Regions from separate parts of the Litorimonas taeanensis genome, predicted to be linked through region 2. Evidence: predicted binding sites of a transcription regulator. Region 2 holds the regulator's gene; the other holds the start of a gene.
The links. Region 2 encodes HrcA, which represses chaperone genes, less so after heat shock. Its sites were predicted from a motif close to GTTAGCANTCNNNNNNNNNGANTGCTAAC; they were not measured.

Region 1: DES40_RS08125 (co-chaperone GroES) is a predicted target of HrcA. The motif match lies at 11,359-11,387, and genes of this name have one in related genera.

The regions. Positions count from the first base shown of each region.
Region 1 is NZ_RBII01000002.1:51,646-66,635, reverse strand. Features, by position in the region: gene DES40_RS08180 (hypothetical protein) at 1-298, shown strand, start outside; gene DES40_RS08175 (DUF1289 domain-containing protein) at 303-509, shown strand; gene argH (argininosuccinate lyase) at 596-2,005, opposite strand; gene DES40_RS08165 (TlpA family protein disulfide reductase) at 2,004-2,594, shown strand; gene DES40_RS08160 (DUF547 domain-containing protein) at 2,604-3,797, opposite strand; gene DES40_RS08155 (EF-hand domain-containing protein) at 4,237-4,746, shown strand; gene DES40_RS08150 (transporter) at 4,902-5,675, opposite strand; gene DES40_RS08145 (SpoIIAA family protein) at 5,848-6,393, shown strand; gene DES40_RS08140 (STAS/SEC14 domain-containing protein) at 6,485-6,865, shown strand; gene DES40_RS08135 (DUF262 domain-containing protein) at 6,893-8,701, opposite strand; gene groL (chaperonin GroEL) at 9,170-10,813, opposite strand; gene DES40_RS08125 (co-chaperone GroES) at 11,026-11,313, opposite strand; gene DES40_RS08120 (phytanoyl-CoA dioxygenase family protein) at 11,671-12,513, opposite strand; gene DES40_RS08115 (TetR/AcrR family transcriptional regulator) at 12,526-13,119, opposite strand; gene DES40_RS08110 (TetR/AcrR family transcriptional regulator) at 13,432-13,971, opposite strand; gene DES40_RS08105 (cupin domain-containing protein) at 14,087-14,746, shown strand; gene DES40_RS08100 (VOC family protein) at 14,786-14,990, shown strand, end outside.
Region 2 is NZ_RBII01000002.1:679,881-694,870, reverse strand. Features, by position in the region: gene DES40_RS11280 (hypothetical protein) at 1-28, opposite strand, end outside; gene rph (ribonuclease PH) at 96-812, opposite strand; gene DES40_RS11270 (SDR family oxidoreductase) at 939-1,676, shown strand; gene DES40_RS11265 (2-hydroxychromene-2-carboxylate isomerase) at 1,683-2,288, shown strand; gene DES40_RS11260 (amidohydrolase) at 2,385-3,761, shown strand; gene DES40_RS11255 (amidohydrolase family protein) at 3,758-5,047, shown strand; gene DES40_RS11250 (M16 family metallopeptidase) at 5,129-7,999, opposite strand; gene DES40_RS11245 (Lrp/AsnC family transcriptional regulator) at 8,092-8,568, opposite strand; gene DES40_RS11240 (methionine gamma-lyase) at 8,685-9,890, shown strand; gene hrcA (heat-inducible transcriptional repressor HrcA) at 9,971-11,053, shown strand; gene grpE (nucleotide exchange factor GrpE) at 11,123-11,833, shown strand; gene mutM (bifunctional DNA-formamidopyrimidine glycosylase/DNA-(apurinic or apyrimidinic site) lyase) at 11,897-12,733, shown strand; gene DES40_RS11220 (enoyl-CoA hydratase) at 12,929-13,705, shown strand; gene rpsT (30S ribosomal protein S20) at 13,838-14,101, shown strand; gene dnaA (chromosomal replication initiator protein DnaA) at 14,731-14,990, shown strand, end outside.

The sequences.
Region 1 (14,990 bases), 630 kb from region 2:
ACAGAAAAGCCAATTTAATCATGAGAAAGAGATGTTTGATTTGGAGAATAAAAGTCTCCAAGTCGTCAAAGCTTTGCTCAAAGAAATGCTAAATCATAAGGGATATACTGATCGCTCATTTGACGCCTTGAAACAACCCATTGGCGGCTATTCCGATGATGAAATCCGTCAGCTTTTACATGAAATTGACGCACAACGGATTGAACGAAATGGTGAAGAATGGTGGTTCCTGAGATCACGCAAAGAAGAACGTATCGAACATTTGCGAGATAAAAAGGCCAAGAGAAAGGTTGAATAACATAATGTTGCGCCAATCTGAAACTATTGAAAGTCCATGCAAGTTAATATGCAAACTTGATTTGGAAACGCGCCTTTGCACGGGGTGCGGCCGTAGCCGCGATGAAATCGGGGCTTGGATGGGCTATAGCCGCGCCGAACGCGCCTTCATCATGACGCAGTTAAAGGCTCGCCTAGACACATTGAAAGCCGCAGGGAAATTGGAAACGTAAAACTGCTGGGGCAAATAACCTTTGGTTTTCTGTCCGTTGTTATGAATTTTCCTTGTGATATATTTCAGCGCGGCAAGTTTTCAGTGTTAACCCAATTCCGCTTTCCATCGTGCGACTTGTTTTGCGACTTCACTTGGCGCTGTGCCGCCATAGCTTGTGCGGCTAGAGGCTGAGGCGAGGGGGGAGAGGACGCGGAAGATATCATCCGTTATGCGCGGTTCTACGGATTGTAGGTCAGAGAGCGACAAGGCATCCAGAGTTTTGTCTTGTTTTTCGGCCATAGCCACAACGCGGCCTGTCACGTGGTGGGCGTCACGGAAGGGCATGTTAAGCGACATAACGAGCCAATCAGCAAGGTCTGTCGCTGTCGAGAAGGCAGCGCCTGCGGCTTCGGCGAGGCGCGGCTTATTTGGCGTCATATCAGAGATCATACCCGTCATAGCGGCGAGGCCCACTTCGAGGGCATCAAAGGCATCAAAGACAGGTTCTTTATCCTCTTGCATGTCTTTGGAGTAGGCAAGAGGCAGGCCTTTCATGACGAGGGTGAGCGTGGTCAGCGCGCCCATAATGCGTCCTACCTTGGCCCGAACAAGCTCGGCCGCATCTGGGTTACGCTTTTGCGGCATGATAGAACTGCCTGTTGTAAAGGCATCCGAGAGCGCGATGAATTGAAATTGCGCGCTGGTCCAAATGACCATTTCTTCGGCCAGACGGGACAGATGGGTTGCGCATATCGTTGCGGCAGAGAGTGCCTCTAGCGCAAAGTCGCGTGCCGATACGGCGTCGAGTGAGTTGGCCATGGGCCGCGCAAAGCCGAGCGCATTGGCTGTGGCTTCGCGGTCAATTGGATAAGGCGTTCCCGCCAATGCTGCTGCGCCGAGCGGGCTCTCATTCACGCGTTTATAGCAATCTTTGAAACGGGCGCGATCTCTGGCAAACATTTCAAGATAGGCCAGCATATGATGACCAAAGGTCACGGGCTGCGCGCTTTGTAGATGGGTAAAGCCCGGCATGATTGTGTCCGTATTGGCTTCGGCTTGACCGAGAAGCGCGGCCATTAAGTCCGTCAGCTGGGCATCGAACAGATTTAAATGATTTCTGACCCAAAGGCGGAAATCCGTGGCGACTTGGTCATTACGTGATCGGCCAGTGTGAAGGCGTCCAGCAGCTTCACCAATTTTTTCTTTTAAGCGATTTTCAATGTTCAAATGAATGTCTTCCAGTTCGTCTTTGAACGGGAATTTGCCCTCTTGGATTTCGATTTTGATTTCATCCAAGCCGGCATCTATGGCTTTGTAATCGTCTTCAGTGATTATCCCTTGGGCGGCAAGCATAGCTGCATGTGCTTTGGAGCCTTGGATGTCTTGATTGGCGAGGCGTTTATCATATTGAATACAGACGTTAATGGCTTGCATCAGCGCGCCGGGTTGTGCGCTGAAACGTCCCCCCCACATAGTCTGGCCTTTAGCGTCTTTTTTATTTACAGGGTCGCTCATGTTTAACGTCTCTTCAATGTTCAGCCTTGGTAACCTGATACGGGCCATGGTGTTTATCGGCCTCATAGCCGTGTTTTTAGTGGTAGTGCAATCCTGTCAAAAGCCAAAATCGGCATTAGATAGGTTTAGCGTTAAATCTTTGTCGAAATTAACCGAATTAGAAAGCCCGCCGCCGCAGCCAGTCATAGAGTTTACCTCTCCGCAGGGCGAGACCATGCAATTATCAGAGTATTCTGGAAAAGTGGTTTTAGTTAATGCTTGGGCGACGTGGTGCCCGCCTTGCGTGGCGGAAATGCCCTCTCTTAATGCGCTGCAAAAAGCGCGCGGCGGCGATGACTTTCAAGTCGTGACCATCAGTTTAGATAATAAGAAATCTCAAATCACAGAGTTTTTTGAGAAAAACGGTATTGATGCTCTGCCGCAATGGCATGATGGGACGTATGAGATTAACGGGAAATTGCGTCTTCCGGGTTTGCCGACGACGGTGCTTTATAACCGGCAAGGCCGCGAAGTCGCCCGCCTCTCTGGCGAGGCGGAATGGGACAGCACAGAAGCCCTGTCCCTGATTGATTATTTAATCGCGCAATAGTGAAAAGACCTATTCGTGAATATCGACGTCAACACCGGGGTCACGCGGCTTTGGTAGGTCTAGGTCCGGATCAATCGTATCAATGTCTTCGATGATGACGGTGTTGTTTAAGAACCATTCTGTTTCTTGCAATTGCTGAACTTTGCGCGCTCTTTGGCGAACAAAATCTACAGTGCCTGTGGGAATGCCAATATCGGTGGCTTCGTTATTTATATATAAATTCTGAGGCGCCGCATATTTTCCGTATCCGCCAGTCGTATCAGAAATAATATCCATTGTTCGGTGGTATTTAAACGCGGATGTCTTTTCAACTTCGGCATAGACTTCGGGCCGCATATATCTCTTAAAATGTTGCCGTAAATCCGCTTCTAAATTTGGGAAATAACGCGGAGCGACTTCTTTGTAATAAGGCGCAATTTTACCAAAACCAAAACCCCGTAGAGAATTGATAAATTCTTCTGCATTTTGACGCAAAGTGTAATCAATATTATTTCTGTCAAATGCCACAGCCGGCAAACTTGGCGAGCCAAGCGTCCCATCATGGAAACCATAAATCACAATAGGGTTATCCCAATAACGATAGACAATGTTCTCACGTATATCGCGCAGAGATAAAGGCACGCCTTTGACGACAAGAATTTTAGCGTCGTGAAGCTTTGCATCAGAATTGGCCCGAGGCTTGATATCTTTTGGGTTAACTTTGGGATACACCTCCATGATCTCTTTAATCAGCGCCAGATTGTGCAAATTAAACCAATAAGAGAGCTGGTCATTGCGGGAGAGGCTTGTCAGATCGACTTTGTCAGGGATTTCTGTCAAATCTTTGAGATAGTCACGGACAATGTTTTTCTGGGTGTTATCAAACATTGAATAGATAATTTTATTACCTTCCAGACGATAAGGTGACGTGTGTTTTTTTACCACACGTGTTCCAGTAAAAGCGTCTGGGCGTGTGGCCATTTTGCGCAGAGAGGGGCCCATATAAAGAACGATGCGTTCGACCAATAGATCCATAACTTCGAAATCAAGGCGGGTGTAGCTGGAGGGATTGGGTTTAAACTGTGAGAATTGATCCATGACCGAGGCTGAGCGAATAGAGGCCGCTTGGCTATGGTCCAGGGTTCCACTGGTGGCGGCTTGGCTTGGGGCCGTAAGAAAACCGATAAGGGCCGCACTGCCTAATAAGGTTTTAAGATACGTCATTTTGTCTCTCCGCTACGCAGTTTATAGTCGTACAGCCTTGCATTTCGTTCCGACTATATATCGAAAAACGATATGTTACTATCTTTTTTTCATGTGAAAATGCGAAAAATTCCAAGAGCCCGTTCCACAGGCCTGATGCGATGGAGGGCTGTATCAATAAAATCTTGCTGATTTGGTGATGTAAAATTCCAAATTTAAGCGCGAAAAAATCTGTCTCCTTTTCATTTGTAATGTGACCTTACGACAGCCTTTCGAAAAGGTGATGAAAATGGGGCAAGGCTACAGGGTTGATTTCATGGGCAGAGTTAGAAAATGGGCCGAAATAAAGGCGGGTTTTTTCTCTCCATAACCTTAAATCCAGTTCACTTTACCTTCGGGGAAAACTGAAACAGTCTGCGTTCAAGGTTGGGGAGCCAGCATGAAATTAGGAGAGACCCACATGCAAACGAAGACATTTATTAGCCTTATGACATCAACGCTTTTCATTGGCGCGGCCGCATCGGCCACAGCCCAAGACGCGCTTTTAAAAGGTGAGACAGCTCTGGTTGCGCAGGTGCAAGACGTTAATTTGGACGTAACATCCCAGACACAGACATCCCTTAACTCAGACGCGATGGACATGTTTGCCTCGGCTGATGTGAATGCGGATAAAAGCCTAGACCGCGAAGAATTTGTGACATTCGCTTTATTAAAAGCCGGCGCAGGCGATAGCTATTTTTCTATGATCCGTGAAAAGGGCGCCTATGATTCTGCGTTCAACACGCATGATGCGGATGCCAATGCTCGCCTTGATAAAGAAGAGCTTAGCGCGCGGTTAGAGCCTATGACAGCCGAAGAGGGCGCTATTAAATTACCAAGCGTTGATAAAAAATCTGATTTCAAAGTTGAGTCTGAAACCAAGATTGAGACAGAGACAGACATGTCAGGCGAAAGCGACACAGTCGAATAATCATATAACCCGTTTCAAACACACCTGATACGGGGCGCATTTTTCAAGGGGGCGTTCACGCATAATCCCCTCTGAAAGGATAAAGGCGAGACAGTTTTGTCTCGCCTTTATTATTAGGCATAATGACGGGGCGCTAGAGCCATAGGCCCTGCGGCTTAGTCAAAGGATCGAATAATCCAAAACCGTAATTCTGTATCTGCGGCTGCCTCTGAGAGGCCAAATAAGACGCTGCTATAGACGCTGATATTATCCGTAATGGGCATGGTGACGAAAGGGCCCAGAGCGTGGTTTTGTTTATCAAAGCCCTGAACAGAGCCGGTCCGCCCATAATCATTGAAAATTTCCACGCCGATAGAGCGGCCCTCAGGGAGGCTATGCATGAGCTGGGCCCGTGTTTGCAGGGCCAGACCCTTTGCGGCGTTATCGCCCATTTGCACATGTGTCATCGCGCTGGCCCGCGCTTGCCATCTATCAGAGAGCGTCCAGAGATTGAGCCAATTAGCGCCAATCTGTTCAGGGCGATCGCCACCGCGAAAGCGGGCGTCAACACGCAACCCCGTTTGGTAATCCATCGCATTGGGGGTGACTTGCCAGAATAATTCGGCCTGCACGAAGTCAAAATCAAAATCAGACTCGGCTGTTTTACGGGTCTGCCCCACCACGCGCCACATCATATCATCATTTATGGCCTGTTGATAATGTAGGCGCTGGGCAAAGCCCGTCTGGCCATTATCATCAGGGTCAAGGGTTATGCGGTATTGTGCGCTGCGATGGTCAATATTGACGACGGGGGTGGAGACACCGCCCGTATTTTGCGCGGCCGCCAGAACGGGCCAGAAACAGGCTATAGCCCCAAACCCCATAAAGGCCGCTCGCCAAGCCCTGAACTTACCCGCCCTGAATAAATGCGCCTTGAGTATATCTTTCATTTTGCCCCACCCCTTTTATTCAATGCCGCCTATCTTCAGACGGGAATTAAATAAACTTTATTACGCCTGATGACAGGCACGCCAAGACTGTAAATTTTTCGGAACCATTTGCGGCTTTGCCCATAGTTTTTCCATTACATCAAAATATTGCCCCATATGGAGAACCCTTTTTATGACGCCTCTTAAAACAGAGAACCTTGAACTTACACGCGCTGACCAAATTGTCCAAGTGACAGTGACCGGCGCTATCGCACAAGAGAGCCTAGATGCGGGTTTGGAATGGGTAGAGGCTTTGCAGGCGTCATTGCAAACAAGCGACACAAAGCAAAACACAGGGCCAGACACAGGGCCAGATAAAGACGCAGGCCAAAGCTATGTCCTGCGCGTTGATATGGCCGAAGGCGACTTTTCGGGCTTGGGCCAATTGCGTCAACAATTTACCCGTATCGGCACATTATTACGCCACTGCACAGAGGCCACGAAATGCGCCGTTTTAACCGATAGTACATTTTTACGAAATTCCGCCCGAGTCGAAGGCTCTGTCATTCCGGGCCTTGATTTACGCAGTTTTGATTTAAACGAAGCCATACCGGCCACGCGTTGGCTTAAGGGTCAACCGCTCCTCCAAGAAGACAATGACGAGGCCCCATCCGTCAGCGATGAGGACACAGCAGGGAGCGCTTGGGACGCCCTGAATATGGAAAAAATCAGCCTTTGATCCATATGCCTATTATCCATATGGCCAAGAGGATAACGCCCAAACGGGCCGCGAAAACAATCAGAGCTGAAAACACAAATCGGAGCGCGCCATGATAAAAACCCATAATATGGAATTAGACGTCAAAGACGGCATTGCCTATATAGGCATAGGCGGGCGTTTGACCGAAACCGAAATGTCGACGGCGCTGGATTGGTTGGGCGTGCAAACCGATGAACACGCACAATTTAATCTGTGCGTGACGATGCATAAATTAAATATGCCCAGCCTCGGCGCGGCCAAAGAAGAACTCTCTCGTTTGGACGAAGTTTTTGAGATGTTGAAATCCGTCCCCAAAGCCGCCGTCATCTCTGAAAGCCAATTCATCCGCGCCGCCGCCGCCATAGAAGGTGCCCTTATCCCCAATCTGAAAATCAAAGCCTATGAAACCAAAGACCGCGCCAAGGCGATAATGTGGTTAAAGGCGGGATGATGTTAATTTGGTGCTCAGAGAGTTTAGTTAGTAGTTAACTTTATCAGTTGCCGAGGAATAAGCTAACTTAGCTAACTTTTTTGTGCGTTCGTTGATGTCTTTTGTCGTAAATTTTTGTTTGTTCTCGTATTGAAGGGCAAATGATTTAACGTAATCCGGAGTATGATTAATCTTACCTCCGTATTTTAGTGGGTCTTTAAATTTTTTAATTTTAACTTCGAAGTTATCGTCATTCAAAATGCTATTTATTTGATTGGGAATAACTAACAAATTCCCTAATTCATGCATAGTGGTTTCGGACACTGTTGTCTTTGCTTCCTTTTGACAGAGAAGGTGGTCGATATCATAACCTGGTCTTTTATCAAAATAATCAAATAGCATTATTCTGTTACTTTGGCGTACTCCGATGTTAACAATTCTATCAAATATATAACGGATAAATGGCCCTTCAGTTTTCTTGCCATAGGTGAGATATTCGAAAGAAGTAACAAATTCATCTTCTTTTACTTTTTGTTTATTTAGCAGTTTCATTAAGTCGTCACATGTTTCAAAGAAGTTATCAGTATCGAGAAATGCTTTGCCGTATTCACCGTATAGCTTTTCAACCTCGTTACCAATTCGGTTGCAAACTTTATTGTTTACAAAATGATAGCCTTCTAAATATCTCAAAAAATTTATGTATCGCCTTGTTTTTGAGTGAAGTGAACTAGATTCACTAAATTTTTGAATTGAGGAAAATATTACTGGAGTAACTTGTGTAATTCCAAACAGTCGAAAAGCATTTCTTATACGAACGATTTCGTTCACATACATACTGTTTTCTGGGAAGTCCGTTTCTGATTCTATCCAGCTTTGGAATTCCCCTCGTTTCTTAGAGTTGAAAGCAGCATAGAATTCAGAAAAGTCTAAGATGTCTTGAGTAAATTTAGTGACGCCTTTCTTTCTAGCGTACTCTCTTAATTCGCTATAAAGTTCACGGTTTGGTACTAGACTCTTTCTTGAAACCCAAAAATACTTCAACATTCTGAGCATTGATGAGCCAGCATTCTTGGAAATTTTATACCAAATTTTTTCAATTCTAACTACTTCTTCTGATGGGTACTTAGAAAATAAATAGTTCTTTAACAGATCTGAAATTTCTAACGTTTTCCCTCTGGCATTTGTTCTTTCAAAAATTTCGAATGCCTCTGATTTATCTTCAATCTCTATTTGAATGATATAAGTTTCGTAGACAATTTGGTTGCAGAGTATCTCGAAATTGTCGATTGGGTCGTCTTCACAATAATTTACAATTTTCTGATAGAGGGCGTTGTAAACGGGTCGCACACGATTGTTCTCTAGTTTAACACCTATCTCTTTAGTTCCTGCAATATTATTGACCTTCGGAGGGAAATTGCCATCCCAATTTTTTTTACTCATATAATTAAATATATTCTCAATTTGTGGAGATGGGGCAAACCTATTTACCTGTGGTTTTCTTGAAAATGGTTTTTTCCAGACTATGAATTCATGTAAGAAGTCTACTGATTCATCATCGGATAATACATTCTTTGCATAGCTGCGTAATGCTATTAGCAAGATTAGAAGTGTTGTGGTTCTTTGCTGTCCATCAATGATCTCAATTTTATCACTTTCAGCTCCAGAGATATCTAAGATTGTCGTCCCTAGGAATAACTTCTTCTTTCCTTTTGCACGGATGCAATCCTCTATATCTGAAAATAATTCGGTGACTTGTTTGTCATACTTCCAATCATAGCCTCGTTGATACTTAGGAATCGTCAACTGTGTTTGAGTAGTAAAAATTTCTCCCACTGTTTTTGTTTTTGGGTCGTTCATCAAATTTTCCCTGCATTTTCTTTTTTAGATCATACTCAATGATGGGTTGCAAGATCTAGTTAATCATTTGTGAGTCGGGAAAGATTATAATTAAGTGCTCTAAAAACAAATATTTAGAATTGCCCCTCTACAATCGGTGGATGCTTTCTTCGATTGGTAGTTTTACCCCAACCTATCACCCCTAATCCCTCTCAATAAACGGTTTCGTACTTTCCCTTAAAATGTCCATCAATTCTGGATCGCCGTATTGATACTCATCGGGGATGTTGAGGGTGTGGATTTTTGCGTATTTTGTGGGCGCGGAAGCGGTCTTTATGCTTTTGGGCTTCGCCATTCGCCCCAACAAAAAAGGGCCACTCTATCGAGCGGCCCTTCTTAATGTGTATGGCTTGGAGCCGCTGCGCTGATGATACATCATCAGCTTTGCGGTAGCGCCGCGATTTGATTCAAACGATCAAATCACAGAAACTACATCATGCCGCCCATGCCGCCCATTCCGCCCATGTCAGGCATAGCAGGGGCGCCAGCGTCTTTCTTTGGCGCTTCAACGATAGCCGCTTCAGTTGTCAGGATAAGACCTGCAACAGAGGCCGCGTCAAGAAGCGCTGTACGCACAACTTTCACTGGGTCGATAATACCGGCTTTGACCATGTCGACATATTTGTCGTTTTGCGCGTCATAACCGTAATTGGCTTTGTTTTCGGCAATGATATTGCCAACAACAACCGCGCCTTCGACGCCGGCATTGTCAGAAATCTGACGAACTGGGTATTGAAGCGCCGCTTTGACGATTTCGATACCGGCTTGTTCATCATCATTGGCGCCTTTGACGTCGATGAAACGTGAGGCCCGAAGAAGCGCAGTACCGCCGCCTGGGACGATGCCTTCTTCAACCGCTGCGCGTGTCGCGTTAAGCGCGTCATCAACGCGGTCTTTGCGCTCTTTCACTTCGATTTCTGTTGAACCGCCAACTTTGATGACAGCCACACCACCAGCCAGTTTCGCTAGGCGCTCTTGTAGCTTTTCGCGGTCATAATCAGAAGACGTTGCGTCTGCCTGAGCGCGAATTTGCTCAACACGGGCTTTGATGTCTTTTTTCTTACCCGCGCCGTCAACAACAACTGTATCATCCTTAGAAATGTGGACGTGTTTCGCTGTGCCGAGGTCTTTCAAAGTGACGTTTTCTAGCTTGATGCCAAGATCTTCTGAAATCACTGTACCGCCCGTAAGGATGGCAATGTCTTGCAACATGGCTTTGCGGCGATCACCGAAACCAGGGGCCTTAACCGCTGCGATTTTCAATCCACCACGCAATTTGTTGACGACGAGAGTCGCAAGCGCTTCGCCTTCAATGTCTTCTGCGATGATAAGCAAAGGCTTGCCAGTCTGAACAACCGCTTCCAAAATTGGGAGCATAGACTGTAGAGATGTCAATTTGCCTTCGTTCAATAGGATGTAAGGGTCATCCATTTCGCATTTCATTTTTTCTGCATCAGTGATGAAGTAAGGTGACAGATAACCACGGTCGAACTGCATACCTTCAACAACGTCAAGCTCTGTCTCGGCTGTTTTGCCTTCTTCAACAGTGATAACGCCTTCATTACCGACTTTGCCCATGGCTTCGGCAATCATGGCACCGATAGAGGCTTCGCCATTGGCAGAAATCGTACCGACCTGAGCAATTTCCTCAGACTTCGTGATTTTCTTGGCTTTGTTCAAAAGGTCATTCGCGATTTCTGATGACGCTTTGTCGATACCGCGCTTAAGATCCATTGGGTTCATGCCTGCGGCAACGCGCTTTAGGCCTTCGCGAACGATGGCTTGTGCCAAAACAGTCGCTGTTGTTGTGCCGTCACCGGCTTTGTCATTTGTTTTTGAAGACACTTCACGGAGCATCATCGCGCCGAGGTTCTGATAACGATCTTCAAGTTCGATTTCTTTGGCAACAGACACACCATCTTTGGTCGTGCGCGGTGCGCCGAAAGATTTTTCGATGACTACGTTACGACCTTTTGGGCCGAGTGTAACTTTTACTGCATTGGCGAGAATATCTACACCTTCGAGCATTTTGGCGCGAGCTTCGCTACCGAATTTGACGTCTTTAGCCGCCATAATAAAATCTCCTAGTTGAATTTTTGCTTCCCGAACTCAATCGGGAATTTGCTATTTTATGCGTCTTTGAATTTAACGCCGTTCGTTGATAGTTTGCGCTGCAAAAAATCAACCGTTTGCGTTATGAGTTCGCAGTAATTGAAATCAGGGCCGGCCCGCATTTGCTTCGCAATTGCTCTCGCCGGATTTGGATGATTTTCGCGTTGCGAAAATTATCCAATCACGCCCATGATGTCCGACTCTTTCATGATAAGAAGGTCTTTGCCGTCAATCTTGACTTCTGTACCGCCCCATTTGCCGAATAAGACGCGGTCGCCTTTTTTCACGTCAAGCGCAATAGTTTTGCCATCTTCGCCGCGGGCGCCGGGGCCAACAGCAACGACTTTACCTTCGGATGGTTTTTCAGTGGCTGTATCAGGGATGATGATGCCGCCAGCGGATTTTGTGTCTTCTTTGACACGTTCTACGACAACACGGTCGTGGAGGGGACGAAATTTCATGCGTCAATCTCTCTTGTTAAAATGAACCAGTTTAAATTTATAAGCTTTAGCACTCCCCGCTCGGGACTGCTAATGAGTGCTATGTGGGTAGAGGCGCAAAGGGTTCAAGGCGTCGACAGAGATTTTTTGTGAGTTTTTTGTGATAATTTTCAGGGAGTGAGAAGGCGCTGGCGGGGCGGGGCCGCTTTATAGTTTTAAAGATTATATTTTGACAGGCCGGTTCAGTACATACGAAGCCCCTATACGTAATAAGCGTTTAGTCGCAATACGTGTCGGGTTGATTATTTGCCTTATGGTCATCCTTGCCATAAATCATTGTCGCGTCGTAATGGCGTGGGTCTGTTCCCAAAGGTGGCTCTAGTTCACATTAAGCGTACGCAAAGGATGCATTCCCTCCACCATGCCCATGAAAGGCGGATAAATAGAGTAACCAACGAGAGACTGTAATTCCGGCGATAAACCGCGGACGGTTTCTTTGGATAGCTCCAGTAGGTAATTTTCTTGTTGCCGCATATAGGCTTCGCAATATTGATGCGTAATAGCAAGACGCGCGTCTACAGACCCGTTCTGTCCCCCGCCATGCCAAGTCGTGCCTAGAAAGAAGATGACGGATCCTTGCGGCATCACAGCAGGTATGGCCTCATCGGGTTGACCGGCTCTTTTGTCATCCCATTTGTGACTACCCGGGATAACAACTGTGGCGCCGTTGGTTTCAGTAAATTCATCAATGGCCCAAATAGTAGCTGCGCCTAAGGGCTGACGCGGACGGGGAAGCCGGTAAAAGGCGTCATCAGTGTGCAAGCCCTGCGGCGCTTCGCCGGGTTGGATATTGATAATTTGACTTTGCGATAGAAGAAAACCCGGTTCAAAAAACTTATCCATCAATCCCAGTACTCTTGGGTGTGTGGCGAGCCGGTCTGTTTGTCGGGTTTTTGATAACACGTTGTATACACGTTGGGTTTTGTGACCCTCAAACGCGTTTCGTCCAGTATGCCCCAATAAGCCCACGCATTCGGCCTTAATCTCCTCGCAAATCTCACGGGTTATAAGGTTTTCGATTATCACATAGCCATGCTCCATAAGTACTTCGAAATCCGCATCAATATCAGCTGAACGGCGTTCGCTTCTAGGTCGTAACTGTTTGTGGGTTCGGGCGTGATCCTTGTTTTGGTATTGCTCTGCCTCGGGGTTATGAGTCACTCTGCATCCTTATTACTGTTTGTGATGATTGTGTTTTGGCTGCAAGGCGTTCTCAGTGAACAACCATATTTGTTCAAGTAATTCGTTTTTCTTGGGCCGGTGCTCCATTTGTAAGGCCCTGTAGATCGCAAGCCGGAGTCCTCCCATCAATAATGCGACGGTTGTCGTGGGTGATAGGTCCGCATCGACAATACCAAGTTTTTGACCCTGAATAATGTTGCGTTCCCCCAATTGCAGCAACGCATCTAAATGAGCTTTTTCGATATCAAGGATTTCCGGCTCCCTTGCCAAACGCCCTGCAACAAGCGGCGCTAAGGGGTGCTGGTAATAGTAATCAATCAACGTTTTTGCTCTGGACTTCTCTCGTTCTAGCCACTCTGTATCAACAGGGATCACGTCACCTAACGCTATGTTTCTGATGGGGCCATAAAAACGATCAATTGTAGCCGCAATCATGCCAGTCTTTGAGCCAAAATGATGGTAAGCAAGACCGACGGAGACATTGGCTCTGGATGCGACGGACGCCATTTCCAAAAACCCACCATTTACAATCAGCTCTTTTTCAGCGGCATCTAAAATGCGCTCTGCTGTTGTGATTTTTTCCATGCGAAGACATTATCACAAAACTGAACTGAATTCAATTTAGTAATATATACGCAGACGCGGTTATATCTGAGGCCGCTTTGCCAGCGCTGTGGCCATATCCGACTAAATCGATGATTGGCTCGGCCCTTGATGGCGAGCGGGCAAGACAGATGGGCCATTGCTAGTGGGAAGGAGGCTATTGAGAGTATGAGGGGGTGTGACGAGACGATGTCATCAGAACCCTTTCTCGCAATAGGCTTTTTGAGCCATGTCATGATGAAATGACATTTACCCAGAGCCTTGGCTCTTGAAGCAATGAAGGCTTTATGGGGCTTAATTCAAATCTTGTTCAATTGCTTTCACGGCCGCCCCGAAGATGCTGTTGTCCCCATTAACAGAGCTCATGATCATTGCACCCTGAAGTAAGGCGAGTGTCGTGTTGGCCTTTTCTAGGGGGGGCTTATGCCCCAGATCTTCATAACGCGCAGATAGCCACGCTGTATTCTCTTTGAAAAAACTTTTTACTTCTGTGGTGACGGAATGTGGAAGGCCCGGAGCTTCGGCACCAAAAATAGCGCATAAACAAACCAAACGCTGTTCTTCTAACGCATACCGAAACATATCGATGAAAGCGGAGATAGACTGTTCAGAGCGAGTGTCATTTGCTGTGTTTTCTGTAAGGCGATTGCGAAAGTTCTCAGTGTAACGCCTCACCAAAGCCACCCCTAAATCTTCTTTCTTGGGGAAGTGGTAGTGTAAGCTAGAGCTTTTAATTCCGATTTCTGCCGCAATATCGCGGTAGCTGACGGCATTATAGCCAGATGTGCGCATTCGGCGTTCAGCAGTGTCGAGTATTTGAGAGGCACTATTCATGGTCAGCTATCAACTTTCTGTGTTTGAAAAAATTTCTATCACAATTCTCTTGCATATCATACTCTGATGAGGCATCTATCTATCACTAGGTAGATAGACAGTTAAGAATGACAATATGAAGTTGAATGCTAATTTTTCTGAACGTGTAAAAATAGATACAGAGGCTATGCCGTGGGAAAACTCGCCTATGGCAGGTGTATATCGGCGCAAGCTTGACCGTATTGGAGATGAAGTTGCGCGTGCGACCACGATCGTAAAATATGATCCCAAATCCTATTTTTCGCCCCATACCCATAGTGGAGGTGAAGAGTTCTTGGTTTTAGAGGGGGTATTCTCGGATGAACACGGGGATTACCCCGCGGGAACCTATGTTCGCAATCCCATAGGCTCCACCCACAAACCTCATAGTGATGAAGGTTGCATTATTTTCGTCAAACTTCATCAATTTGATAAAAGAGACACGACTCAGTTTTCTATCGATACGAAAAATGCAGCGTTTCTCCCCGGCGCTGTGCCTGGTCTAACGGTTTTACCGCTCCATAGCTTTGAGGGTGAATCCTGTGCTCTGGTACGCTGGGCACCAGGGACGGTATTTAACGCCCATACACATTGGGGCGGAGAAGAAATTCTGGTTCTAGAGGGAACGTTCTCTGATGATAAAGGATCTTACCCCAAAGGCACATGGCTACGGAGTCCACATCTGTCAAAGCATCATCCTTATACGGATGAGGGCTGTCTTATTTACGTAAAGACGGGTCACTTACCCATAGCTTGATTTTTAATTACCTAAACCTCGTTCCTGAAAGGACAAAACATGATTGGTTATACAACACTCGGCGTCAAAGACATGGAAGCCGCAAAAGCATTTTATTGCGCGCTATTTGAGGCTAAGGTTTTGGTGGATATTGGACGACTTGCCATGATTGGAAAGTCTACAGAGCAGCCAATGATTGCTGTATGTATTCCACATAATGAACAAGAGCCTCATCCGGGAAACGGTGTCATGGTGGCCTTTCCTG
Region 2 (14,990 bases):
GCAAGCGATATGTTTTGTGCAATTTCACTTAATTACATTACAATATAACAATCATTGGCGACAAGCTTTTTTAGTGCCCTTACTGTGATTACCAATTAGGACTCTAATGCAGCAGCTTGCGCCTTACAAAGTTCAGAAATACCTTTAGCGGCAAGACGTGTTAATTCTGCCATTTCACTGGCTTTAAACGGTACGTCTTCAGAGCTGGCTTGTACTTCGATGATGCCGCCATCTTCGGTTAGAACAAAATTAGCATCGGCTTGCGCGGCACTATCTTCGACATATTCTAAATCAAGGCGACAGGTTCCATCAACAATACCGCATGAAACCGCCGCCATTTTATACGTGACGGGGTTTTCGGATATAAGGCCTTGCTCAACTAACTTATTACAGGCTTGTGATAAGGCGACCCAAGCCCCTGTGATTGACGCTGTTCGTGTGCCGCCATCTGCCTGCATGACGTCACAATCAATGATAACTTGACGTTCGCCTAATTTTTCAAGGTCAATAGAGGCCCGTAAGGCGCGTCCAATAAGGCGCTGGATTTCAACCGTACGTCCACCTTGTTTGCCGCGCGCGGCCTCTCGATTATTTCGCGAATGCGTCGCGCGGGGAAGCATACCATATTCCGCCGTAACCCAGCCTTTGCCAGAGCCCTTCATCCATCGCGGTACATTTTCGTCAACGGAGGCTGTGCATAATACATGCGTTTCACCAAACCTGGCTAGGCATGATCCCTCCGCATAACGCGATATTCCTGCCTCTAAGGAAATAGGACGTAATTCGTCTAGGGCGCGGTTATTAGGACGCATAGTTAACTCCAAATGGTATCGTTTCAATTTCTGCCCCCATAGACGGGACGCTCCTGCAGGGCAATGGTGCAAAATCTTTCATAGGGTTATCTCTGACCTAATAGTATGATGACATAGGAGAAAGCTATGGCGACAATACAAAAGACCTGTTTGATTGTTGGGGCTGGGGACGATACGGGGGCGGCCCTTGCCCGGGCTTTTGCGAAAGAAGGCCTGACCGTATGCCTTGTTAGGCGACCTCGGCATTCAGATAAGCTTGAGGCTCTCGCACAATCTATTATTGATAGGGGTGGTAACGCTGTCGCCTTTCCTGCTGATGCGCGCGACGAAGACGCCATGATAAAACTCATAGAAACCATTGAAGCTGATATTGGCCCGCTTGAAGTGGCAGTCTTTAACATTGGGGCCAATGTAAACTTTCCTATCACCCAAACCACTGCACGCGTTTATCGTAAAGTATGGGAGATGGCAGGGTTTGCAGGATTTCTTATGGGCCGAGAAGCAGCGCGGCACATGCTCTTGCGCGAACGTGGAACCATAATTTTCACAGGCGCAACAGCAAGTCTGCGCGGCGGCAAGGGCTATAGCGCTTTTGCCGGCGCCAAACATGCCTTACGGGCTTTAGCTCAGTCCATGGCCAGAGAGCTTGGCCCTAAAAACATTCATGTCGCCCATACTCTGATAGACGGCGCCATCGATTCAACTTTTATCCGAGACATTCTGCCGAATGTTGACGACTTACGCGAGGATGATGCGATTTTAAATCCCGACCACATAGCACAAGCCTATGTTATGCTGCACAATCAACCGCGTTCGGCGTGGACACACGAACTCGACTTACGCCCTTGGAAAGAAAATTGGTAAATAGCTATGACAAAAGTAATTGATTTCATTTTCGACTTCGCCAGCCCAAATGCATATTTCGCCTATAAAGTTTTGCCTGATATCGCAAAGCGGCATAATGCAGTTATTCATTACAACCCTTGTCTATTAGGCGGAATATTTAAAGCCACTGGTAATCAAGCGCCCTTTATGGCCTTTGGTCATGTCAAAGGAAAACTAGATTATGAACGCTTAGAGATAAGCCGTTTTATAAAAAAACATGGCCTGAATAAATTTCGTATGAACCCTAACTTTCCCGTGAACTCACTTATTCTTATGCGCGCTGCTATCGCTGCAGATAATGCAGGGACGCTAAACGCCTTCATCGACACAGGCATGAAAGCTATGTGGGAAGATGGTTGCAAAATGGACGACCCAAAAGTCTTTACCTCTGTTATGTCAGATGCAGGTTTTGACGGTTCGGCCCTATTGACCGCGACGCAAGACCCAATGATTAAGTCAAAATTGATGGAAAATACGGCAGCCGTCGTCGAACGCGGGTGCTTCGGCATCCCTAGTTTTTTTCTGGGAGATGATATGTATTTTGGAAAAGACAGGCTTGTCGCTGTGGAGGAAGCTTTAACCGAAACCTAATTTTTGGGGTTGGTAAAATTGCAGCAAGGGAAAAATCTTTCGCGGCGGTCACGGTTTTAAGCTTGATATACCTAATTTTTTACGCCTTAAAAGCGTATGCAAAACAAAATTATCTTATCCACACTCCTGATGGCCAGTACGGCGCTTTTAATAGCCTGCGGCGATACAGATGAAAACACTAAATCCGAGCCTGCGGAAACCCCGCGGCCTTTTGCTTCTACTTATACGGCCATGCCGTCCAAAACGACATTTATCACAAATGCGCAAATTATTGACGGTGTGAATGATGAAGTGACGTCTGGCAATCTCGTTATAACTGAAGGTCGCATTACGGCCATTGGTGTAGATGTGACGGCCCCAGACGGCGCAACAACAATAGACGCAGCAGGTCGTTATGTAACACCTGGGATTATCGATATTCACTCTCACCTTGGCAATTACGCCTCTCCTAGTGTCAGAGCGCATAGCGATGGTAATGAAGTCACTAGCCCCGTCACATCTGAAGTAGACGCAGAGCACGGCGTTTGGCCCCAAGATCCTGGATTTGATGAAGCTTTACAAGGTGGCATAACAACCCTTCATATTTTACCTGGCTCGGCCAATCTCTTTGGCGGGCGAGGCGTCACTTTACGCAACGTAGCTTCGCGAACAGTTCAGGGCATGAAATTTCCTGAAGCGCCAGACACGCTAAAAATGGCCTGTGGCGAAAATCCAAAACGTGTTTATGGCAGCAAAGGCGGCCCTGGTTCTCGTATGGGTAATGTAGCAGGATATCGAAAAAATTGGATAAAAGCCGCCGAATACAAAAAGAAGCGTGACAAAGGCGGGGATAGCTTCACCCGAAATCTTCAGCTTGAAACGCTGGCTGATGTATTAGATGGAAAAATTCTGGTGCAAATGCATTGCTACCGCGCTGATGAAATGGTGCAAATTCTCGATATAGCCAAAGAGTTTGATTATAAAGTCACCACTTTTCATCATGCTGTTGAAGCCTATAAAATTGCCGATATCCTAGCCGAAAATGATGTTTGCGCAGCCATGTGGGCCGACTGGTATGGTTTTAAGATGGAATCAAATGACGGTATCCGTGAAAATGTTCCTTTCGTTCACGCGGCTGGGGCTTGCGCTATGATTCACTCAGACGATCAAGACAACATTCAACGCCTTAACCAAGAGGTCGCCAAAACTTGGGCTGATGGAAACCGCGCAGGATTAAATATTCCCAAGGCCACAGCCTGGAAGTGGCTCTCCACCAATCCGGCTAAAGCCCTCGGCATCTTAGACGAAACAGGCACATTGGAAGTTGGTAAACGCGCAGATTATGTCATCTGGTCTTCTGACCCTTTCTCAACTTACGCTCGGCCAGACACCGTCGCCATTGATGGTGCAATTGCCTTTGACCGTGCTTCAGGTTTGAAACCCAAAAGTGACTTCCGTCTTGGCCAAGGCAAAGCGGTAGGAGACGACACATGAAACATAAAACAATGAATATTCGGGCGGCTCTTCTTTCTGCCGTTTTCTCCGTAGGTATATTGAGTGTGTCCGCACATGCACAAAATGTATTGATTCAAGATGCGACAGTCGTTGTTCCAGATGGACGGTCATCCGATACAGACATCTTGATCCAAGACGGGCGTATTATTTCGATTGGTCGTGACATTGCGGCCCCTGATGGCGCAGAAGTTCTAGGAGCCGCAGGTTACTGGGTCACACCCGGATTATTTTCACCTTACTCATCTCTTGGCCTCGTTGAGGTCAGCGGTGAAAGTTCAACAAATGATACACGTTCTTCGGATTCTGATACATCTGTGAGCGAACGCGCAGTCGATAGTTTTAACCCACGATCTGTCCATATTGCCAATGTTCGCCGACGCGGGATTACGCATTTGGTTTCCACAGGTGAAGCCGCAGGGGATTCAATTTTTGCCGGCATTGGCCTAATCGCTTCAACGGAAGGAGATTTTGATTCCGTCTTAAATGAAGCCGCCTTTGTGCATGTTGCTCTGGGCGAAAGTGGCAGCAACCATGCTGGAGGGTCTCGATCTGCGGCTATGGCGCAATTACGCGCCGCGCTTGGCGATGCTCTTACTTACCGTACGCGGTTTAACGCACCTAGCGATGGCGATGCGCTGTCTCGACAAGATGCGGCGGCACTAGCCCCCGCAGCAAGAGGAGAAATTCCTCTCTTAATCAGCGCTAATCAAGCCTCTGATTTAATGACATTAACGCGGCTTAAGAAAGAATTCCCGCGATTAAATATTATTGTCATTGGCGCTATGGAAGCCTGGCAAGTAGCTGATGCCCTTAAGGCCGCAGATATAAAAGTTGTCATTGATCCAGTAAATAATTTGCCAGATCGGTTTGAAGGACGCGGGGCGAGCCTTGATAATATTACCATACTAGACGCCGCTGGTGTCGACTATGCCATTGCCAACCTAAGCTCCCAAGGCGTAGCCAAACCGGCTCCGATAAATCAACATGCAGGGAACGCTGTTGGCAACGGTCTAGATTGGGATAAGGCCTTTGCGGCAATTTCGTCAACTCCGAGGCGTTGGTTTGGCCTTAGCCCCAATACTATTAGCACAGGGCCAATTTCGACGCTCATTATTTGGGATGGGGACCCACTCGAAGCTACATCGGCCCCATTAAAGCTATGGATTGACGGTAAAGAACAAAGCCTAACCAGCCGGCAAAGTCTTTTACGGGATCGATATAACCCGACCTCTGACGATACGCGCCCATATAAATATCGGAATTAAGTTAAAGGGTCTGAAAATAACAAACGGCGCTTTATTCAAAGCGCCGTTTTTTGCATCCATCGTTAGGTTCATAACTTTACATCAGTTTTCGACAATATCTCCAAAAATGTCGAGTTCCACGACGTCACCTTTTCCGCTCTCTGCTGCGAAGGTTTGAACTGGAGAAAACTGCGTGGCCTTGTCCCCAACAATTAGATAGGTCATTTTAGACTCGTCCAAGTATTTTTCTGCCATGTTCTTGAACTCTTGTACTGGCATTGCGAGCAGTTCTTCTTGCTCTTCCTCTACATAGCGGTTGGACTTATTGTATTTACTTATCACGCGCAATGTTCCTAGCTTTGCGCCTAGGCTTTCAAAAGCCCGCGTCTTCGCTTTAACAACTTTTTGCTTTACAATTTCTGCATCAGACTCATCAAAGCTTGGTCCATAATCCCTTATCATATCGCGCATGATTTCGAGTGAAGCTTTTGTGGCATTCGCGCGAACAGAAGTTCGGGCTCGCCAAGGCTGCGCGACGGTTCCACCTGGAACCCCAGAACTCGCTCCGTAAGTGTACCCCTTTTCAATACGCAAAACTTGCCCGAAATCACCGCTTATACCGCCCCCTAACTTTTCATTTGTGAAATCAAGTTTATTCGCTTCAGGGTGCGTTGTCGCGACACTTAACTTGCCTATCGTAATAACGCTTTGTTTGCTTCCGGGGACATCGATAAAGAAGACTTTTCCTTCGTTAACTTGGTCTGGAATATCCTCTTTTTTATACCCTATGACGCCATTACTAAGCTTTTCAGCGAATGGCGCCAGAGCTGTCTGTGCGGCAATCGGCGCAATATCTCCAGCAATGTGCACTGTGATTTGAGAGGATAGTAAAGCGGCGTGAGCGGCCTTCATATCATCTAAAGTCAACGCAGCAACACTGGCCTGGCTACCGCTGAGAGGTCGCCCCATAGGATGAGATTCCGAATAAATTAACTGGTTGAAAACCTGCCCCGCAATCGCGCGGGAGTTACCTTCTCTTCCCTTAAGAGCCGTTAGCGTCGCGGATTTGACACGTTCGAACTCCTCGGCTTCAAACCTTGGTTGCAATATCATCTCTTCGACTAATTTTAACGTTGGTTCAAAATTTCTGGCTAATGTCGTAACCGTTATGCGGCTTTCTTCGCGGCCTGAGGACACATCAATACCAGAACCCAACAATCCAATTGACTGCTCTAACTCTGCCGCTGTTTTCGTTTTTGTTCCTTCATTCATTAAGCGTGTTAAAAGTGCAAGCGCCCCTGACTTACTGGGTGCCTCACCCCAACTGCCCCCTGAAAATGTCACGTCAAAGTTAACTAAAGGCGTTTCATCATTTTCAATGCCGAATAGTTTCATCCCGTTATTCATCTCGGCCTGCCATATTTGCGGCATTTGAATTAATGGCAGATCACCAAATGGTGGTTCCGATCGGTCAAATTTTGTTAGAGTTTTCTCAAACTCTCCTATCTCGCCAGAAGACACCTCTTCATTCGCTTTGCCCTCAGTAACCTCTTCGATCCATACACGCGCGCGTTCTGACTCCTCCAAAGCCAGATCCACCTGACCCTTCGGGACAAAACTTGTCATTATGGACGGACGGTTTTTAATATATTTAATATATACAGACTGAATATCTTCGGCGGTAACCTCCTGAATCATCTTGGCTTCTGTTTCGACATAGGCTGGATTCCCTGCAAACTCATTGCCTTGAGCCAATTGACGCCCTTTGCCCAAAACAGTGGCAACACGGTTATAAAGAATAGTTTCCTGCTCAGCCTTAATTCTCTGCAAATCTTTAGCGTCGACGCCATTCGCTTCGAATGTGGCTAGCGCGGTCTGTAAAGATTCATAAACCGCATCTAAATCTACGCCTGCTTTAGCGCGAATACGGAAAACAAACTCGCCTGCAATCTCCATGCTATTATTATAAGCACCCACACTGGGGGCAAGTTTGTCCCGCTCCACGATTTGGCGAAAAAGGGCAGAGTTTTTACTACCAGCAAGAATTTGCCCTAAAATCATAAGTGCTGTTTCGTCTTTATGGGTCGATTCAACAGTCGGGAAGGTTAGGCGGAGCTCTGGCAATTTGGCGAAATTATCTTCAAAATAGAAACGTTTCTCTGTATTTAAAATAACAGGCATCGGGGGGAGTGGTTCCACATCTTTGCCGCGCGGAATTTCTCCGAACCATTGCTTCACCTTCTGTTTTGTTTCTGCCAAATCTATATCGCCGACAATGGATAAAGTCGCATTATTGGGCCCGTAATTATCAGCGTAAAACTCTTTCAAATCTGAAAGAGTTGCAGCCTGTAAATCAGGCAAGGACCCAATGACGGTCCAACTATAAGGGTGGCCCTCGGGATAAAGGTTTTTTCGAATAACTTCGCCCGTATATCCATAAGCGGCATTATCGACACGTTCGCGTTTTTCATTTTTTACGACTTGCTTTTCCCTGTCTAGCGCGGCTTGGGTTACAGTGTTAATCATGTACCCCAAGCGGTCACTGTCTATCCAAAGAATTTTATCAAAGGCATCTTTGGGCACGACTTCATAATAAATCGTCCCATCGCTCCAAGTGCCGCCATTTCTTTGACCGCCCCACTCAGGAATAGCTTTGCGATTCCAGCCTCGAGGCACATTTTCAGAATCGTTAAAAGCCATATGTTCAAAAAAATGGGCAAAGCCTGTTCGGCCTGGTTTTTCTCGGTTGCTACCCGAATGAATGACTGTCGTAACCGCAACAATTGGGTCTGATTTATCAACCGAAAGGATAACCTCTAGTCCATTATCCAAAGTGAATTTTTCATATTGAAGTTTAAACTCTGACGTTGAAACCGACTCACCTTCTGTTTTCTCCGTTGCGTTACAGCCATTTAGCCCCGCCGCAGAAAGGCCAATAAACGCCGCGCCCAACAACCATTTTGATTTCATCATAAAAAATTCCATTTAAATATTCAGTTTAGAGTCGCTACACACCCACATGGTCTATCACGCTATTCCTAAAACTCTCTGTTTTCTACTTAGGTTTAATCCATATGTTGATTTTGGTGTAATCTTGGGAACACACTCGTTTTCTTTACAACGCCATAGGCAAAGCTTGTATCAATGGACCCGATCCCCCCAATTGGGTGAAGGGCTCGCCGAACAAAACCCTCATAGTCATTCAGGTCCGCTACGATAACTTTTAATAAATAATCAGCTCGACCTGTCATCATGTAACATTCCAAGACATGGTCTATTTTACTAATTTGCGCTTCAAAGTTTTGAACTACGTCTTCGGTGTGTTTGTCTAATTGAACGCGCACAAATACCGTAACGGGTAGACCATATGCCACAGAATCCACATCCACACTATAACCAGAAATAATGCCAGACTTCTCCAAATTACGTAGCCTGCGTAAACAGGGTGATGGAGACAGATTCACCTTTTCCGCTAAATCCTGATTTGTCATTCGGCCATCACTTTGTAGGGCGCGAATGATTTGTCGATCTTTACTGTCCATTTTCGCCCCTTATTAGCATTATCTATCAATCTACTCGTTAATATCGGCAACATTAACAAGCAAATGCTTTTATCTATAGGATATACTGCCTTCAAATACCTAATCAAAGGCATAATATGGCAAACGACAATCATGGCTTTGCGACCCGCGCAATTCATCAGGGTTATAACCCACTGGAACATCAGGGCGCCCTAACCCCGCCAGTGCATTTCACCTCGACCTATGCTTTTGAAACCGCTGAAACAGGCGGAGCGATGTTTGCGGGAGAGCAAGACGGGCATGTCTACTCACGGATCTCAAACCCTACGCTTTCCATTTTAGAGGAACGTATGGCCTCATTAGAGGGAGGCGAAGCGGCGATTGCTGTAGGTTCTGGAATTGGAGCTATCACTTCAACCCTCTGGACCTTGCTGAAAGCTGGGGATGAGATTATCGTCGACAAAACACTTTATGGCTGTACGTTTTCATTTCTGCATCACGGTCTCGCAAAATTTGGCGTCACGATTACGCATGTCGATTTAACAAATGTTGATAATTTACGCGGCGCAATAAATAAGAACGTAAAAATCGTTTATTTTGAAACGCCCGCAAACCCCAATATGCGTCTTGTCGATATTTCGCAGGTGTCAAAGATTGCCAAAGCCAACAACATATTGACCCTTGTCGATAATACCTATGCCACCCCCTATATTACACAGCCCATAAAACTCGGGGCAGATATCGTGGTTCACTCTGCGACCAAATATCTCGGCGGCCACGGGGATCTCGTCGCAGGCATGATTATCGGAACACAAGAGATGATGGAGCGCGTTCGGTTGATGGGACTAAAAGATATGACGGGTGCGGTCATGAGTCCTTTTACAGCTATGTTGATTATGCGCGGATTAAAAACATTAGAGCTACGTATGGAACGTCACTCTTCAAGCGCTATGATTGCCGCGCAGATGCTAGAGCGTTCTCCTGAGATATCCAAAGTTTGGTATCCCGGGCTTGAAAGCTTTGAACAACGACCGCTCGCAAAAAAACAAATGCAAAGCTTTGGCGGCATGATTGCTTTTGAGTTGAGAGGCGGATTGGAGGCTGGGCGTCAATTTATCAATAAGTTAAACCTCATTCAATGTGCAGTATCGCTGGGCGACGCAGAGTCACTTATTCAACACCCTGCCAGTATGACTCACTCCACATACACCCCCGAGGAACGAGAGCATCACGGCATTAGTGACGGGCTTATTCGTTTATCAATTGGCCTAGAAAATATCGATGATATCATCGCAGACTTAAAAAACGGATTTGAGGCCCTTACAGCCTCTGCCGCCGCCTAGGCTAAAATTTATATAAAAGCTATAGCAACAGGATGAAAAGAGATTGAACTTCGCTCATAATCCCCCACATTAAGGGGGTTATGACAGCACCCGCTCCACATTTTTCGCTTTCGGATCTCGACAGCCGCGCTCGTAGAGTTTTTCGGGATATTGTAGAAAGCTATCTTGAGTCTGGAGCCCCTGTAGGTTCAAAAACCCTTGCTCTTTCCAGTGGTCAAAATCTATCGCCCGCTACAATTCGGAACACCATGGCCGAATTAAGCCGCTTTGGATTACTGGCCTCGCCCCATGTCAGCGCAGGGCGAATTCCTACACAGGCGGGGTTACGGCTTTTTGTGGACGGCTTATTAGAAATTGGCGACCTCGGGAAAACAGAGCAAGCCAATCTAGAAGCTCGCCTAGCAGGCTCAAATCAATCACCTGATCGGTTTTTAGAACAAGCTAGCGGTATGCTCGCGGGGCTCGCTGGCGGCGCAGGATTAGTCCTATGCCCACAATCACAATTATCCTCGCCTTTGCGCCATGTAGAATTTGTTGCGCTTGACAATGGACAAGCCTTAGTCGTTCTTGTTTTCGAAGATGGCCACATTGAAAACCGTCTGATGCCTCGCCCTGAAGGTTTGCTTCCGGCCTCATTAGAGCGCGCCGGAAACTTCCTCTCTGCCCGCTTAAAAGGCCGTCGACTCGAAGAAGCCCGCGCAGATATCCTTGAGGAAATAGCCCAAGGCCATGCCCAAATTGATGCCTCTGCGGCCAGCCTTATTGAACAAGGCCTCGCAACCTGGTCTGGTCAAGACGATGGGGCCGAGAGCAAACGCGCCCTAATTGTTCGCGGTCGAGCGCAACTTCTTGATAACTTAGAAGCGCAAACAGATCTTGAGCGCATCCGGCTATTGTTCGAAGATTTAGAGCGAAAAGAGGAACTCATCGCCCTGCTGGACCGAACAGAACAAGCAGATGGCGTGAAGATTTTTATCGGTACAGAAAACCCGTTATTTTCTTTATCTGGGTCTAGCTTAGTCATTGCCCCCTACCGTGATGCCAAACAGAATATTCTTGGCGCGGTCGGCGTTATTGGTCCAACACGACTAAATTATGCTCGCGTTATACCAATGGTGGATTATACTGCACAACTCGTCGGTCGTTGGTTGAATAAAGCATAAACTATCAATACATAGCCCTTTGAACACAGTGATACACCCACGCAAAACAAAAGCGTAAAGAGAGCCAGAATGTCTGACCCGAAAAAACCAACAATGCCCAATATCAAAGGCATGGGTGATATGCCCACCGAAGCCGAACTTGACGCACTTCAAGCTGAAATTGACAACGCAACGAAAGGCATGGGCAATCGTGCCGCCGCCGCTCAAGCCGCTAAAGACGCTCAAGCGACTGAGGAAGAGATTAAAGCTAGCCTTGAAAACGCAGGCATTAATGCTGACGCCCCTGACGCTGGGGCCGCCGCTATCGCCCGCATCCAAGAACTAGAGGCGGAACTTGCTAATTTAAAAGACCAAGCCCTTCGCTCTATGGCAGATGCTGAAAATGTCAAAAAACGCGCGGAACGCGAAGTAGCTGCTGCAAAAACATTTGGAATTGAACGCTTTGCTCAAGACATCCTCTCTGTTCACGACAATCTTTCTCGGGCGCTCTTAACCCTCGAAGGCACAAATAAGGATGAACTTGGTGAGAATGCTAAAAATCTCGTGGCAGGGATTGAGCTAACAGAAAAAGACCTCATCATGGTATTATCGCGTCATGGTGTTAAAGCTGTGCCGGGTGTGGGGTCAAAATTTGACCCCAATGTGCATCAAGCTGTAGCCAATATTCCCTCTGATGAAGAAAAGGGTAATGTCGCAAATGTAATGCAGACGGGCTTTAAAATCGGTGATCGTACTTTGCGGGCCGCTATGGTTGCTGTCAGCACAGGCCCTGCGGCATAAATAAGCAATCTAAAACCGCCCCACAAAACGGGTCAGTCATCTTGGCTGACCGGGCCCGGGGTTATGCCTGAACTTCCCGAAGTCGAAACGGTCCGCCGAGGGCTATACCCCGTTATGGAAGGGGCTGTTTTTTGTAGCGTTACTCTAAATCGTCCAGACCTTCGCTTTCCTTTTCATCCTGATTTCGTTGCAAGGATAGAAGGTCAAAGACTCACCCGGCTTTCTCGGCGGGCAAAGTTTTTGCAAGCTGATCTCTCATCAGGTGAGAGACTGTTCATGCATCTGGGCATGAGTGGGCGGTTTATCATCGATCACCAAAACACGCCTGATCTGGTTCACGCCCATAAGGCGAATCCAAAACACCATCACGTCATATTCGAGATGGATAATGGCGCCATAATAATATTCAATGACCCTAGACGATTTGGATTCATGGAACTCGCCGCCAATGGTGAAGATTACCGCCTTGACCATATTGGACCAGAGCCTCTCTCTAATCAATTTAACGGGCCTGTCCTTCGGGAGGCTCTACGCGGGAAAAAATCTAAGATCAAAGCCGCCTTACTCGACCAACGCGTGGTTGCAGGCCTTGGTAATATTTATGTTTGCGAAGCTTTGTTTCGCGCCCTTATTTCACCGCGACGCGCCGCAGGGCGCCTGAGCGTAAGAGAAACTGACGCCCTTGCAGCTCATATCAAGGATGTCTTATCCGAAGCAATCCAAGCTGGCGGGAGTAGCTTGAAAGACTTTTCAAACACAGACGGAAAATTAGGATATTTCCAACATCAATTCGATGTTTACGGACGGGAAGGTAAGCCCTGCCCCGTTTGCAATACTCCCATAAAGCGTATCGTTCAAAGCGGTCGAAGTTCATTCTTTTGCAGGCCCTGTCAAAAATAAAGCCTATAACACTCTATAGAGTCGCTTAAAAACTACCTCGTTTTTCTTCTCTTGAAAATCCTCCCTATGACACATACGCTGTTGGAAAAGCATAAGGCATTGCGACCTCGGGGCTTTGCGCCTTGTCTTCCCCATTGCGGCACCCCCTCAATCACGATAGAAGCCGCGACTTAAATATAGAGAGAAAACACCGTTATGGCATATCAAAATATAGACCTGACCCGCGACGGCCACGTCGCCATTATCCGGCTCGACCGCCCCAAGGCGCTCAATGCGCTCAACTCTGCAATGATGGGCGAAGTGGCGCAGGCTTTAGCTGCACTTGAATCAGATGACGCCATTGGCTGCGTTATCCTCACAGGCAGCGATAAAGCATTTGCTGCCGGCGCGGATATTAAGGAGATGTCAGATAATGATTATCTGAGCATATATAAGAATGACCCTTTCGAAGCCAATCACTGCGCGATTGAGCGTTTTCGCAAACCAATAATTGCCGCTGTTGCAGGCTATGCTTTGGGCGGCGGCTGTGAAATCGCAATGATGTGTGACTTCATCATTGCCGCTGAAACCGCAAAATTCGGACAACCTGAAATCAATTTAGGTGTTATGCCAGGTATTGGCGGGACGCAGCGTCTTATGCGCGCTGTGGGTAAGGCCAAAGCCATGGATCTCTGCCTGACGGGCCGTATGATGGATGCCGAAGAGGCTGAACGTGCTGGCCTTGTGAGCCGGATTGTTAAGCTGGATGACCTTATGGAAACAGCGCTTGATGCTGCCTCCAAGATTGCGGCTCAGAGCCAGCCTGTGGCCATGATTACCAAAGAAACTATCAATGCCGGGTTCAATATGACCTTGGAACAAGGCATTCATTTTGAGCGCCGCTTATTTCAAAGTCTGTTTTCTACTCAGGATCAAAAAGAAGGTATGGCGGCCTTTATTGAGAAACGAAAACCTCATTTTAAAAACAAATAGGCCAAATCACGTCATCCACGCAAATTCTATGAGATTGTGTGGTTGACGGCACCGCATACGCGGCGTATAGGGCCGTTTCGAAATTCGGGTAGGCCGCCGCCTGCCCCTTTATGATATGGAATAGAGGTAAACATGGCAAATACTTCATCTGCCAAGAAGAACGTCCGCAAGATGGCACGGAAGACAGAAGTCAACCGCGCTCGCCGGAGCCAAGTGCGTACATTTTTGCGCCGTGTAGAAGACGCTATCACAGCTGGTGACAAATCAGCCGCTAGCGATGCATTAAAAAAAGCTGAACCTGCTTTGATGCGCGCCGTGTCACGTGGTGTCTTTCATAAAAACACAGCGGCTCGCAAAATCTCTCGCTTAAATAAGCGCGTTAAGGCGATTGCTTAAACCAAATAACGAAGTCAGCCTGTCTTCCGACAGATTGACTATCCTATGACGAAACTCATAAAGCTGATCTTTGAGTTTGATTTGTAGATTTTAAATCACCGGGCCAGTGCCCGGTTTTTTTATGCCCGTAATCTTGCTTCAACCTCTTACGGGTTCAGCAGCGTCCACAATGTAGACCGAAAACCACCGCCCTGTGCCAAGCGTCTGTCTCTTCTAAGCGCGTTAATTTCTCTCTATAGATTACAGTCTTCACTTGAACGAAAAATTTTTGTGCTTAGCGCGTCATAGAGGGGTGAATTTTTTAACAAGGCCTGAGCCCTTTTTTAGACCTAAAAAAAATTTCACGGAAATGTGAAATTTTTAAGACGCCACCTTTTTGAGATTCTTACGTTTTTTTGAGTCAACTGGAAAGGTCGCCTTTTTCTCAATTTTTGTCCGTTGACGAAAGCGAAAAGAGTCGCTTTAAAAGGGAACACTGAGATGCCGACAGCGCTCGCCAAAGCTCTTCAGTGTCAGGGATAGCCAAGCGTCTGAGGGAGGGGTCTTCTTTACGCGGGGTTCCATTAAATTGTAAATTTGTAGGGGTTTTTGACGTTTAACCCCCCTGGTTCCGTTTGGAGTGAATTTTGATGAATGATGCCAATTCTAGCTCGCCTCACGCTTCACGGAAACAACCCGTAAAACGTTCGACTTCGGCACCAGATCTCTACACAGGTGAACCGCCTTTACAGAGCGCCCATAACACATGGGCAAAAGTCAAAACAGATCTGGGATATGCTCTTGGCCCAAATGTTCATCGTTCATGGACGGGGCAACTTCGCGTGAGTCAGGCTAATGAGAGAATTGTAACACTCGCCGCGCCGTCTCGTTTTATTGCTTCAAAAATTGA